2 regions of the Mumia spirodelae genome follow, and region 1 is predicted to be linked to the other one. Evidence: riboswitches for the same ligand, from Rfam matches in the RefSeq annotation. Region 1 holds a riboswitch; the other holds the start of a gene.
What was found. A riboswitch is a leader RNA that binds a small molecule or an ion and turns the genes downstream of it on or off. The one in region 1 is predicted to bind thiamine pyrophosphate.
Positions count from the first base shown of each region.

Region 2: linked by a shared signal. The riboswitch ahead of thiM (hydroxyethylthiazole kinase) and the one ahead of ACQSSQ_RS14415 (ECF transporter S component) in region 1 are both predicted to bind thiamine pyrophosphate.

Region 1 covers NZ_JBODSD010000002.1:1,056,027-1,061,677, forward strand. Annotated here, with positions in the region: gene ACQSSQ_RS14405 (energy-coupling factor transporter transmembrane component T family protein) at 1-412, opposite strand, end outside; gene ACQSSQ_RS14410 (ABC transporter ATP-binding protein) at 409-1,920, opposite strand; gene ACQSSQ_RS14415 (ECF transporter S component) at 1,917-2,555, opposite strand; TPP riboswitch at 2,545-2,665, opposite strand; gene ACQSSQ_RS14420 (ankyrin repeat domain-containing protein) at 2,682-3,062, opposite strand; gene ACQSSQ_RS14425 (GDSL-type esterase/lipase family protein) at 3,073-3,792, opposite strand; gene ACQSSQ_RS14430 (cupin domain-containing protein) at 3,876-4,220, opposite strand; gene ACQSSQ_RS14435 (ABC transporter permease) at 4,226-5,095, opposite strand; gene ACQSSQ_RS14440 (ABC transporter permease) at 5,092-5,651, opposite strand, start outside.
Region 2 covers NZ_JBODSD010000004.1:428,101-433,751, reverse strand. Annotated here, with positions in the region: gene ACQSSQ_RS19970 (acetolactate synthase large subunit) at 1-384, shown strand, start outside; gene ilvN (acetolactate synthase small subunit) at 390-926, shown strand; gene ilvC (ketol-acid reductoisomerase) at 1,008-2,036, shown strand; TPP riboswitch at 2,411-2,502, shown strand; gene thiM (hydroxyethylthiazole kinase) at 2,491-3,282, shown strand; gene thiE (thiamine phosphate synthase) at 3,282-3,950, shown strand; gene thiD (bifunctional hydroxymethylpyrimidine kinase/phosphomethylpyrimidine kinase) at 3,947-4,750, shown strand; gene ACQSSQ_RS19940 (TenA family protein) at 4,756-5,475, shown strand; gene yczR (MocR-like transcription factor YczR) at 5,472-5,651, opposite strand, start outside.

The sequences.
Region 1 (5,651 bases):
TCAGCGCGCCGAACCTCTGCATCGCCGCCGCGAAGGCCACCACCGGGCGGGCGGGCAGCCGCAGGCGCTGGCCGAGCTGGTCGGCGAGGCGCGACGGGTCGACGTACGCCGCCAGCACCGCTCCCGGCAGCGCGAGCACGATGATGCGGAGCCCGGCGGTCAGCGCCACCTCGACGTCGCGCCCGCCGAGCCACCAGGTCGACCAGACCAGGGACACCGACGCCACCGCGATCGCGGCGAAGCGGGCGATCGCGGACCGGGCCGACGGGAGGAGCAGCGCGCCCGCCACCGCGTACGCCCCGAGGGCGACCGCGGCCGTCCGCAGGTCGTCGACCGCGAGCGACGCGACGATGGCCAGGGTCCCGACGGCGAGGAGGACCAGCGGGTTCGCGTCCGGGACGATCCGCCTCATCGCGGCTCCTCGGCAGGCGCGGCTACGGCGACGCGTCCGCCGTCGAGACGGACGACGCGGTCGGCGAGCGCGGCCAGGTCGTCGTCGTGGCTCGCGGCGGCGACGGTGGCTCCGGCCCGCGCGGCCGCCCGCATCCACCCGGCGACCGCCGCCCAGGTCCCCCGGTCCTGACCGACCGTCGGCTCGTCGAGCAGCAGCACGGGAGGCCGGTGCGCGAGCGCCGCGCCGAGCGCGAGCCGTCGCTGCTCGCCGCCGGAGAGCCGGTACGGGTTCGCGTCGGCGAGGTGGTCCAGCCCGAGGTGCGCGAGCACCGCGTCGACGTCGACCGTCGCGCCGACACGGTGCGCCGTCGCCGCGACCTCGTCCCGGACCCGCGTGGTGAGGAACCCGTGCTCGGGGTTCTGGGGGACCCACCCGAGCAGCGGGGCGAGCTCGCGCGAGCGCAGCGACCACATCGACACACGATTCGCCGCCCCACGCCTTCGGCGGCGCCCGGAGCCGCGGAATCGTCGGTCCCCGTGGTCGCCCGTGATCGCGACCTCGCCTGCGGTCGGACGCCGCAGCCCACCAAATGCCGCGAGCAGCGTCGACTTCCCCGCACCGCTCGGACCGCCGAGGAGCGTGACCTCGTGCGGGACCAGCGACGCCTCCACGTCGCGCAGCGCCGGGCTCACGGTGGCTCCGCGGATGTCGCTGCGCCGCAGGTCGACGCTGAGCGCGACCGCGTCCAGCTGCGGAGCCGGACCGTCGGGCTGCACCAGCGCCTCGGGCGGCTCGACCGGCTCGGGGGCCTTCACCCCCGGCATCCAGACCCCGGCAGCCGTGAGCTCGCCGCTCAGCGCGCGGACGAACTTCGCGGGGTCGGTGTCGGCCACCACCGCCCCGTCGCGCCCGAGCACGACGACGCGGTCGACGTGGGCGAGCCACGGCTCGAGCCGGTGCTCGACGACGACCAGCGTCGCTCCGGTCGCGGCGACGACGTCGGCCACGCACCGGCGGACCGCGTCGGCGTTGACGTCGTCGAGCATCGACGTCGGCTCGTCGAGGAGGAGCAGGTCGGCCCGCGACGCGACCACGCCGGCAAGGGCGAGCCGCTGCAGCTCGCCACCGGAGAGCGCCGACGTCGCGTGGCCGGTGCCGTACGGGAGGCGCACGGCGTCCAGCGCCTCGCGCACGCGGGGCCAGATCTCCTCCCGCGGGACGTGCGCGTTCTCCAGCCCGAAGGCGACGTCGCGCCCGACCCGCTCGGCGACGACCGCGTCGCCCGGGTTCTGCAGGAGCAGCCCGACCCGTCCCTCGGCCCACACCTCGCCGAGCACGTCGCCGTCTCCGGTCGAGGCGAGCACGCCGGCGGCGGCGCGGAGAACCGTCGACTTGCCCGCGCCGGACGGTCCCGCGAGCAGCACGCGCTCGCCGGGCTCGACGCGCAGGTCGAGCCCGGCAACGACGGGCTCACGACGTCCGAGCGGGCGCCAGCCGAAGCCTCGGAGGGTGAAGGAGCCGGTCACGCCCGCGAGGCGTCGCGCGAGGGCGACGCCGCACGGTCGTGGTGCTCGCGCCCGGGTCCGAACGCGTCGAGCGCGCCGGTCGACGCGAGCCCCCGGACGAGGGCCCAGCCGCCGGCCCCGGCCACGACGGCACCGGACACGACGTAGAACGCGAGGTAGACGAGCTGGTAGCCGAACGACCAGTCCGCGTAGTAGGCGAACCACTCGTAGACGGCCTCCGCCGCCCCGGCGAGCGCACCGGCCGCCGCGGCCGCGACGACGCCCCACCGCCGGTAGAGCAGCAGCGCGAACACGAGCTCGGCCCCGGCGCCCTGGATGAGCCCCGAGACGACGACCGACATCCCCCACTGGTTGCCCAGCAGGGCGGACACGACGGCGGCGACGAGCTCGGTGCCCAGGGCGGCCCCCGGCTTGCGGACGACGAGGCCGCCCACGACCCCGCCGATCAGCCAGACGCCGGAGATCAGGCCGGCGCTCGGGGGGAACGTGAACAGCGCCGTGCCGCTGACCACGGCGAAGAGCTGGTTCCAGCCCCAGAAGACGACGCCGATCGCGACGCCGAGCATCGCCACCGTGACGAGGTCGATGGTGCGGTAGCGGGTCGTGGACGTGGTTGGACGGATGGCAGCAGCCATGATGACTCCCTTCGCCGGTGCTAACCGGAGCAGGTTCGGAGGGTCTGCGGCTCTTCCGCACTCTCAGCGCGCTGTGCCGTCCGGCACCGTGCGCTCCCCTGTCGTTCTCCCGACTCTATCCCGCCGTCAGGTGAGCAGGCTCTCCCGCCCGAACATCGCTGCGGTGGCCCGCGCGGACGGCGTCCCGATGTCGGGGTCGGCACCGGCGCCGAGGAGCACCGAGACCACGAGCTCCTCGGCCTTGAAGATCGCCCCCGCCAGCGCGCCCTGCCCGCGGTCGTTGAGCCGGTTCGGGTCGGCCCCGGCGTCCACGAGGCGCTGCACGATGTCGGCGTGACCGTGGTAGGCGGCGAGCAGGAGGAGCGTGTTGCCGGCGTCGTCGGTGAGGTCGACCGGGACCCCCGCCTCGACCTGGGCCATCAACGTGTCGGCGTCGCCGTCGCGCGCCATGTCGAACAGCCGTTGCTCGGGCGCGACGGCCTCGGGATCGGGCTGGCTCTCGCTCATGAGGGTGACCTTACCCGGCCAGCTCCGCCAGGCTCCGGGCCACGAAGTCACCGAGCTCGCGGTGGCCGTCGAGGGTGAGGTGCAGTCCGTCCTCGAGGTAGTCGAGGTCGAGCCCGACGGTCGAGACGTACGCGGCGCCGGCCTCGCTCGCCAGGGTGGCCAGCACGGCGTCCACCCGCCGGGCGCCCGCCTCGCGAGCCGGCGCGGCGGCCGGTCCGACCACGACGACCGGCGGCCCTTGGACCGCGCGCATCACCCGGGCGAACCCGGCCCGCAGCGCGGCGTCGGACTGGTCCACGTCGTTGAGGCCGCCCTCCACGAGCACGAGGTCGGCACCTGCCGCCACCGCCCGCGGCGCCCGCGCGGCGAACCACGCGCCGGAGCACGGGCTCGCGTGCCGGCTGAAGCCGGAGCCGGAGAACGCGTCGACGTGGACGCGACCGTCCAGCCGCGACGTCCACGAGCGGCCGGGGTCGTCGAGCCCGAGGCCGGCGGCCCACGAGTCGCCGATCACGACGAGGTCCTGCCCGGTCTTCGCGACCGGTGCGGCACGGCGCGCCTGCGACGCGGCGGCGAAGCTCGCGCAGCGCTCTCCCTCGGCGCCGCTCGCGTCGCCACCGATCTCGACGACGAGCGCGACGGCGACCAGCGCGAGGACCAGCGCCGCGGCGAGACGGGTACGCCGACGCGTGTCGAGCACGCGCAGCCGGGGCGCCCCTGGGATCCTCACCGGACCATGGTCGCCCGCAGACGCGCGCCGTACGAACGAATTCGGAGGAATCGTCCCGTCCGATGCCGATTCGTGACGCAGGGCTACGCCACGTAGACCTTCCGGAGCGTCTCGCGGACCTCCCACACCGTCCGGTCGCCCGCGTGCAGGCGCACGGCGACGCCCGGACCGAGGACGAGCGTGCTGCCGTCGTCGAACCGCACCGTCGCGTCGCCGGAGAGCACCACGAACACCTCGTCCACCTCGGTGTCGCGCACGGTCCCCGTGGTGATCTCCCAGAGGCCGACCTCGGTGTCGCCGAGGGTCGAGAGCGTGCGGGATGCGACCGACGGTGTCCCGGCCACGACGTCCGCCGGGTCGAGCTCGCCCGCGTCGAGCGGGTGCGTGCCGACGTCGCCCGACAGCAGCCTGTCCTGTGCGCGCGTCACCGGTCTCACCCGCCCGTGAAGGTCGAGGCGACGGCGGCGTTGTCGTCGCCGGAGCGCCGGAGCACCGCCCACACCACGGCGAGCGCGGCCAGCGTCAGGAGGAGCAGCACCGTCGACACCGCGGCAATCTCCGGGCGCAGGCCGACCTTGAGCGAGCCGAAGACGTAGACCGGCCACGGCGTGTAGCCCGGCACCTGGACGAACGACGCCACGATGGTGTTGTCGAGGCTGAGCGTGAACGCCATCAGGGCGCCGGCGAAGATGCCCGGCCACGCCAGCGGCAGCGTGACCTGACGGAACCTGTTCCACGGGGTCGCGTACAGGTCGGCCGCCGCCTCCTCGATCTGCTCGTCCATGCCCCGCATCCGCGCCCGCACGATGAACGTGACCACCGCGAGCGCGAGCGACGTGTGCACGATCACGAGCCGCACCATGCCGTTGTTGACGACCGCGACGCCGCCGTCGGTCCCCAGCGTGACGAGCCACGGCAGGATCGAGATGCCGTCGATGACCTCCGGCGTGATCAGCGTGACCGCGAGCAGCGCCGTCAGCAGCGCCGCCCAGCGTGCGCCGGGACGGGCTCGGGCGAGCGCGACGCCGCCGACCGTCCCGAGCACGGTGGACACCAGCGACGCGAGTACGCCCGCGACCAGCGACGTACGGACGGCGTCACCGATGACGGGGTTGTTCCAGGCCCGCGTGTACGCGTCGAACCCGAAGCTGTCCCACGCCCCGAGCAGCCGCCCGGTGTTGAACGAGTAGACGACGATCACCAGGATCGGCAGGAAGAGGAACACGAAGACGAGCACGCCCAGCACCGCGAGCGCGACGTTCACGGGATCGCGGCGCTGCCGCGTACGACGGACGGTGCTCACGGCGTCACCTCCAGGTCCAGGTGGCGGGCTCGTCGGACGATCGTCCGGACGAGGAGGAACACCGCTGCGGCGAGCACGACCGTCAGGAGCACGAACGCCATCAGCGTCACCGCCATCGCCGCCCCGAGCGCCCAGTTCTGGGCCGAGGTGAACTGGCGTGCGACGACCTGGCCGATCATCGTCCCGCGCGCACCGCCGAGCACCGATGCCGTGAGGTAGTCGCCCATCAGCGGGATGAACACCAGGAGGCATCCCGACGCGATCCCGGGGAGCGCGTCGGGGACGGTGACCGAGAAGAACGTCCTCCACCGTCCGGCCCCGAGGTCGCGGCTCGCCTCCCGCTGGCTCGGGTCGAGCCGCTCGAACACGACGTAGAGCGGCAGGATCATCAGCGGCAGGTAGTTGTAGACGACGCCGAGCTGGACCGCCCCGCGTGTGTAGAGGACGTCGAGCGGTCCGTTCAGGACGCCGAGCCACTGGAGCGCGTCCGAGGCCATGCCGTTCGGCGACAGGATGATCTGCCAGCCGAGGGTCCGGACCAGGAAGTTCGTCCAGA
Region 2 (5,651 bases), on a different contig from region 1:
GCGACGTGCGCGCTCGAGGGTATCCCGATCAAGGTCGCCGTCATCAACAACTCGTCGCTGGGCATGGTCCGGCAGTGGCAGACGCTCTTCTACGAGGGCCGCTACTCCAACACCGACCTGCAGACCGGCGCCGACGCCGCCCGCATCCCCGACTTCGTGAAGCTCGCCGACGCGTACGGGTGCGTGGGCCTGCGCTGCGAGCGCGCGGAGGACCTCGACGACGTCATCGAGAAGGCGATGTCGATCACCGACGTCCCGGTCGTCATCGACTTCGTGGTGCACCGTGACGCGATGGTGTGGCCGATGGTCCCCGCCGGAGTCAGCAACGACATGATCCAGATCGCGCGCGACATGGCGCCCGACTTCGGCGACGAGGAGCTGTAAGCCGCATGAGCAAGCACACCCTGTCCGTCCTGGTCGAGAACACCCCCGGTGTCCTCGCCCGCGTCGCGAGCCTCTTCATGCGCCGCGGCTTCAACATCGACTCGCTCGCGGTCGGCCAGACGGAGATCCCCGAGATCTCGCGGATGACGATCGTGGTGAACGTCGACGAGCTCCCGCTCGAGCAGGTCACCAAGCAGCTCAACAAGCTCGTCAACGTCCTCAAGATCGTCGAGCTCGAGCCGGCCAGCGCGGTCGAGCGCGAGCTGATGCTGATCAAGGTCCGTGCCGACTCCCAGACCCGCGGGCAGGTCCTCGAGACCGTCCAGCTGTTCCGGGCGAAGGTCGTCGACGTCGCGGTCGACGCGGTGACGATCGAGGCCACCGGCGACCCCGGCAAGCTCGGGGCGATGCTGCGGGTGCTCGAGCCGTTCGGGATCCGCGAGATCGCCCAGTCCGGACGTGTCGCGATCGGACGCGGCGGGCGGTCGATCACCGACCGGACGCTGCGATCGGTCCCCGGCGCATCCACCCAGACCGCCTGAGCGTACGGTCGAACACGGCCGCACGCCCCACCCAACGGCACCACACCGGTGCCACTCGGCACCACGAGAAGGAGTAACCCCGTGCCTGAGCTGTTCTATGACGACGACGCCGACCTGAGCGTCATCCAGGGCCGCAGCGTGGCCGTCCTCGGCTACGGCAGCCAGGGCCACGCCCACGCGCTGTCGCTGCGTGACTCGGGCGTCGACGTCCGCGTCGGCCTCCCCGAGGGCTCGAAGAGCCGCGCGAAGGCCGAGAACGAGGGCCTTCGGGTGCTCACCCCGGCCGAGGCGTGCGCCGAGGCCGACGTCATCGTCGTCCTCGCTCCGGACCCGGCGCAGCGCAGCCTGTACGCCGAGGCGATCGAGCCCAACCTCAACGACGGCGACGCCCTGATCTTCGGGCACGGCTTCAACATCCGCTACGGCTACGTGAAGCCGCCGGCCGGTGTCGACGTCGCGATGATCGCGCCGAAGGGCCCGGGTCACCTGGTGCGTCGTGAGTACGTCGAGGGTCGCGGCGTGCCGGTGCTCGTCGCGGTCGAGCAGGACGCGACCGGCAACGCGTGGGCGCTCGCGCTCTCGTACGCGAAGGCGATCGGCGGCCTGCGTGCCGGCGGCATCAAGACGACCTTCACCGAGGAGACCGAGACCGACCTGTTCGGTGAGCAGGCCGTCCTCTGCGGTGGCGTGTCGGCGCTCGTCCAGGCGGGCTTCGAGACGCTGACCGAGGCCGGCTACCAGCCGGAGGTCGCGTACTTCGAGTGCCTCCACGAGCTGAAGCTGATCGTCGACCTCATGTACGAGGGTGGCATCGCCAAGCAGCGCTGGTCGGTGTCCGACACCGCCGAGTACGGCGACTACGTCTCCGGCCCGCGGGTCGTGGACGCGCGTGTCAAGGAGAACATGCAGGCCGTCCTCGCCGACATCCAGAACGGCGCGTTCGCCGAGCGCTTCATCGCCGACCAGGACGCCGGTGCGCCGGAGTTCAAGAAGCTGCGCGCCGAGGGCGAGCAGCACCCGATCGAGGCGACCGGCCGCGAGCTGCGCAAGCTCATGGCGTGGGTGAAGAGCTCGGACGACGACTACACCGAGGGCACGGCAGCGCGGTAGCGCTCGTCGGTAGGGCGCGGTAGCGCCACGTCGGTAGGGCGCGGTAGCGCTCGTCGGTAGGGCGCGGTAGCGCTCGGCTCCCGCAGCGGCGGTGAGCCTGGTCCCACGCGAGGTGATCGCGAGGGGACCGGGCTCACCGCCGTCGTCGTTCTCGGGGGCGCGGCAGGTCTCCGGGGTAGATGAGCCGCGCGAGCCAGCGGCGGGAGGCGAGGTAGACCTCGCGCGTACCTCCGCGGCGCCAGGCACGACGGACGCGACGAGCCGGTTCCATTCGTAACCCTCGGGGGAAGGGGACGGGTGGGCTGCCCGCACCGTACCGGGCACGGCGCCACCTGCGGAAGGGGTTCGGCGGCACTCTGTTATCGTCACCAGCAGTTGAGAGGCCGGGGTGCCCACGAGGCTGAGAACACACCCGCCGAACCTGATCCGGGTCATACCGGCGAGAGGGAGCCTGATGCTCGAACCACGCACTGCTGTCCACGTCCACGACCAGCTCAGGGCGTCCGGCCCGCTGGTCCAGGTGATCACGAACTACGTGTCGATGGACATCGCCGCCAACCTGCTGAACGCCGCGGGTGCGTCGCCCGCGATGGTGCACGACGCTCGCGAGGCGGGGGAGTTCGCCGGCATCGCGCAGGCGGTCGTCGCGAACATCGGCACCTTGTCCCCGCCGTGGGTGGAGGGGATGCTGGCGGCCGTCGACGTCGCCGCGGCCTCCGGAAAGCCGTGGATCCTCGACCCGGTCGCGGTCGGCGCCACCTCGTACCGGCGCGACACGGTCGCGACGCTGATCGAGCGGCGGCCGACGGTCATCCGCGGGAACGCCAGCGAGATCCTCGCGATCGCGACGGCCACCGGCGCCGGTCGCGGCGTCGACGCCGACGCCGACACCGCCGAGGTGCGGACCGACGCCGAGGCGTTGGCCTCCAAGCTCGAGACCGTCGTCGCCATGACGGGGGCCGTGGACGTCGTCACCGACGGCACCCGCACCGCGGAGATCCGCGGCGGCGACGCCCGCGCTCCGATGATCACGGCGCTGGGCTGCTCGGCGAGCGCCCTGGTCGCCGCCGCCTGCGCCGTCCACGACGACGCGTTCGAGGCGTCCGCGAGCGCCCTGGCGATCCTCACCGCGGCGGTCGAGCAGGCGGCCCCGCTCGCCGAGGGTCCCGGGTCGCTGCGCTGGCGCCTCCTGGACGCCCTCTCGACGCTGTCCTCGGACGCCGTCGCCGCCGTCGTCTCCCGCTGATGTCCGGACGCCCGAGCGACCTGCGTCTCTACCTCGTCACGGGTGACGTGCCGAGGGAGGCCGACCTGGTCGACGTGGTGGCGGACGCGGTCGCCGGCGGCGTCACGACGGTCCAGCTGCGCGACAAGACGGCTTCGCGTGACGGTCTCGTCCGAATGGGGTCGCGTATCGTCGAGCGGATCGGCGGGACCGGCGCGACGTTCCTCGTCAACGACGACCTCGAGGTGGCGCGGGCGCTCCCCGGTGCGGGGCTCCACGTCGGGCCCGACGACCTCCATCCGGCCGACGTGCGCGCGGTGCTCGGCGACGACGTGGCGGTCGGCTGGTCGCTGCACGACCTGGCGCAGCTCGACGACGCGGCGGCGCTGGCGGCGTGCAGCTATCTCGCGGTCAGCCCGGTGTGGCCCACGCCGACGAAGACCGACACCACGGCGCCGTGGGGCCTGGACGGCGTACGCCGCCTGCGCGACGCGATCCCGGCCACCCTGCCGCTGGTCGCGATCGGTGGCATCAACGCGGACAACGCGGCGTCCGTCGTCGCCGCCGGAGCGGACGGGGTGTGCGTCGTGTCGGCGATCTGCTCGGCACCCGATCCGGGGGCCGCGGCGCGGAGGCTGCGTGCCCAGGTCGACACCGCACTCGCGGCCCGGACAGGAGGTTCCTCGTGAACAGCCTTCCCGTCATGCTCTCGATCGCGGGGTCCGACCCGTCGGGGGGAGCGGGCATCCAGGCCGACCTCAAGACGGCGGGCGCGCTCGGCGTGTACGGCGCTGCCGCGCTCACCGCCCTGACCGTCCAGAACACGCGTGGCGTCACCGGCATCCACGCCGTCCCGCCGTCGTTCGTGGCCGACCAGGTGCGCGCCGTGCTCGACGACCTCGACGTGGGCGCGATCAAGATCGGCATGCTCGGCACCGCCGACGTCGTGGGCGCCATCGCCGAGGTGCTCGCGCGGCACGACGTGCCGGTGGTCCTCGACCCGGTGATGGTGGCGACGTCGGGCGACCGGCTCGTGCCGGAGGACACGGTGGACGCGATCCGTACGACGCTGCTGCCGCTGGCGACCGTCATCACGCCCAACGTGCCCGAGGCAGCCGTGCTCGGCCGGGCGGAGCCGGCGAAGGACGCGGAGGCGCTGGAGGACGTCGCTCTCGGTCTGCGCGAGGTGGGCGCTGCCGCGGTGCTGGTGAAGGGCGGCCACCTCGGCGGTCCGGAGAGCGTCGACGTCCTGGCCGACGACGACGGTGTGCGCGTGTTCGCGGCGCCTCGGATCGACACCCCGAACACGCACGGCACCGGCTGCACGCTCTCGTCGGCGATCGCCTCGGGCATCGCGCTCGGGATGCCCCTGCGCGACGCGGTGGCGATGGCCAAGGACTTCCTCACCGGTGCGCTGCGCAGCGGCGCCGACCGTTCGGTGGGGCACGGGCACGGCCCGGTCGATCACCTGTGGAGGCAGCGAGGATGAGCACGGTGCGGACGAACGACGTGAGGACGACGGGCAGGAGCGCCTTCTCGGAGGCGGCGTGGGAGCACGTCGCGGACTGGTACGACGCGATCCTCGCGCACCCCTTCGTCGCCGGTCTCGCCGACGGCTCGTTGCCGCAGGGGGTCTTCGCTCGGTATCTGCTCGACGACGCGCACTACCTGTCGCGCTACGCGAGCACGCTGGCGATGCTGTCGGCCCGCGCGGGCGACCCGGCGCTGGCCGCGGAGCTGGCCGGGGCGGCTGCGGAGGCCGTGCAGGCCGAGCGGCTGCTGCACCAGGGATTCCTCGCGCCGCTCGGCATCGACCCGGACGCCCCTGACGCGCCGGAGCCCACGCCGACCTGCCGGGCGTACGCGGGGAGCCTGCTGGCCGACGCCGCGTACGCGCCGGTCGAGGTCGGGGTCGCCGGCGTGCTGCCGTGCTTCCGCGTCTATCTCGAGGTCGGCAAGGCGGTGGCGCTGCGGGCCGACGATGCCGCGCACCCGTACCGCGCCTGGATCGACACCTACTCCGACCCGGCCTTCGACGCCGCGGTCACGCGGATGGAGGAGTGGACCGACCGCCTCGCGGAGGGCGTCACCGACGCACGTCGCGGAGACATGCTCGCGGCGTACGAGCGGGCGACGCGGTTCGAGTGGATGTTCTGGGACGCGTCGTGGCGTGGCGAGACCTGGCCGGAGGTCTCGGGGTCCGGCCCGCGCTAGGCCGTGAGCGCGGGACGCCGGCGCGACGTCGACGGCGCGGCGCGGCCCGCGAGCACCGTCTCCCACGCGAGGGCGAGCCGGTCGACGGCGTCGGCGAGGTGCTCGGCGCTGCGGGCGTACGGCAGGCGCAGCGAGGTCTCGCCGCCCCCGTCGGGGAAGAACCGCGGACCCGCGGT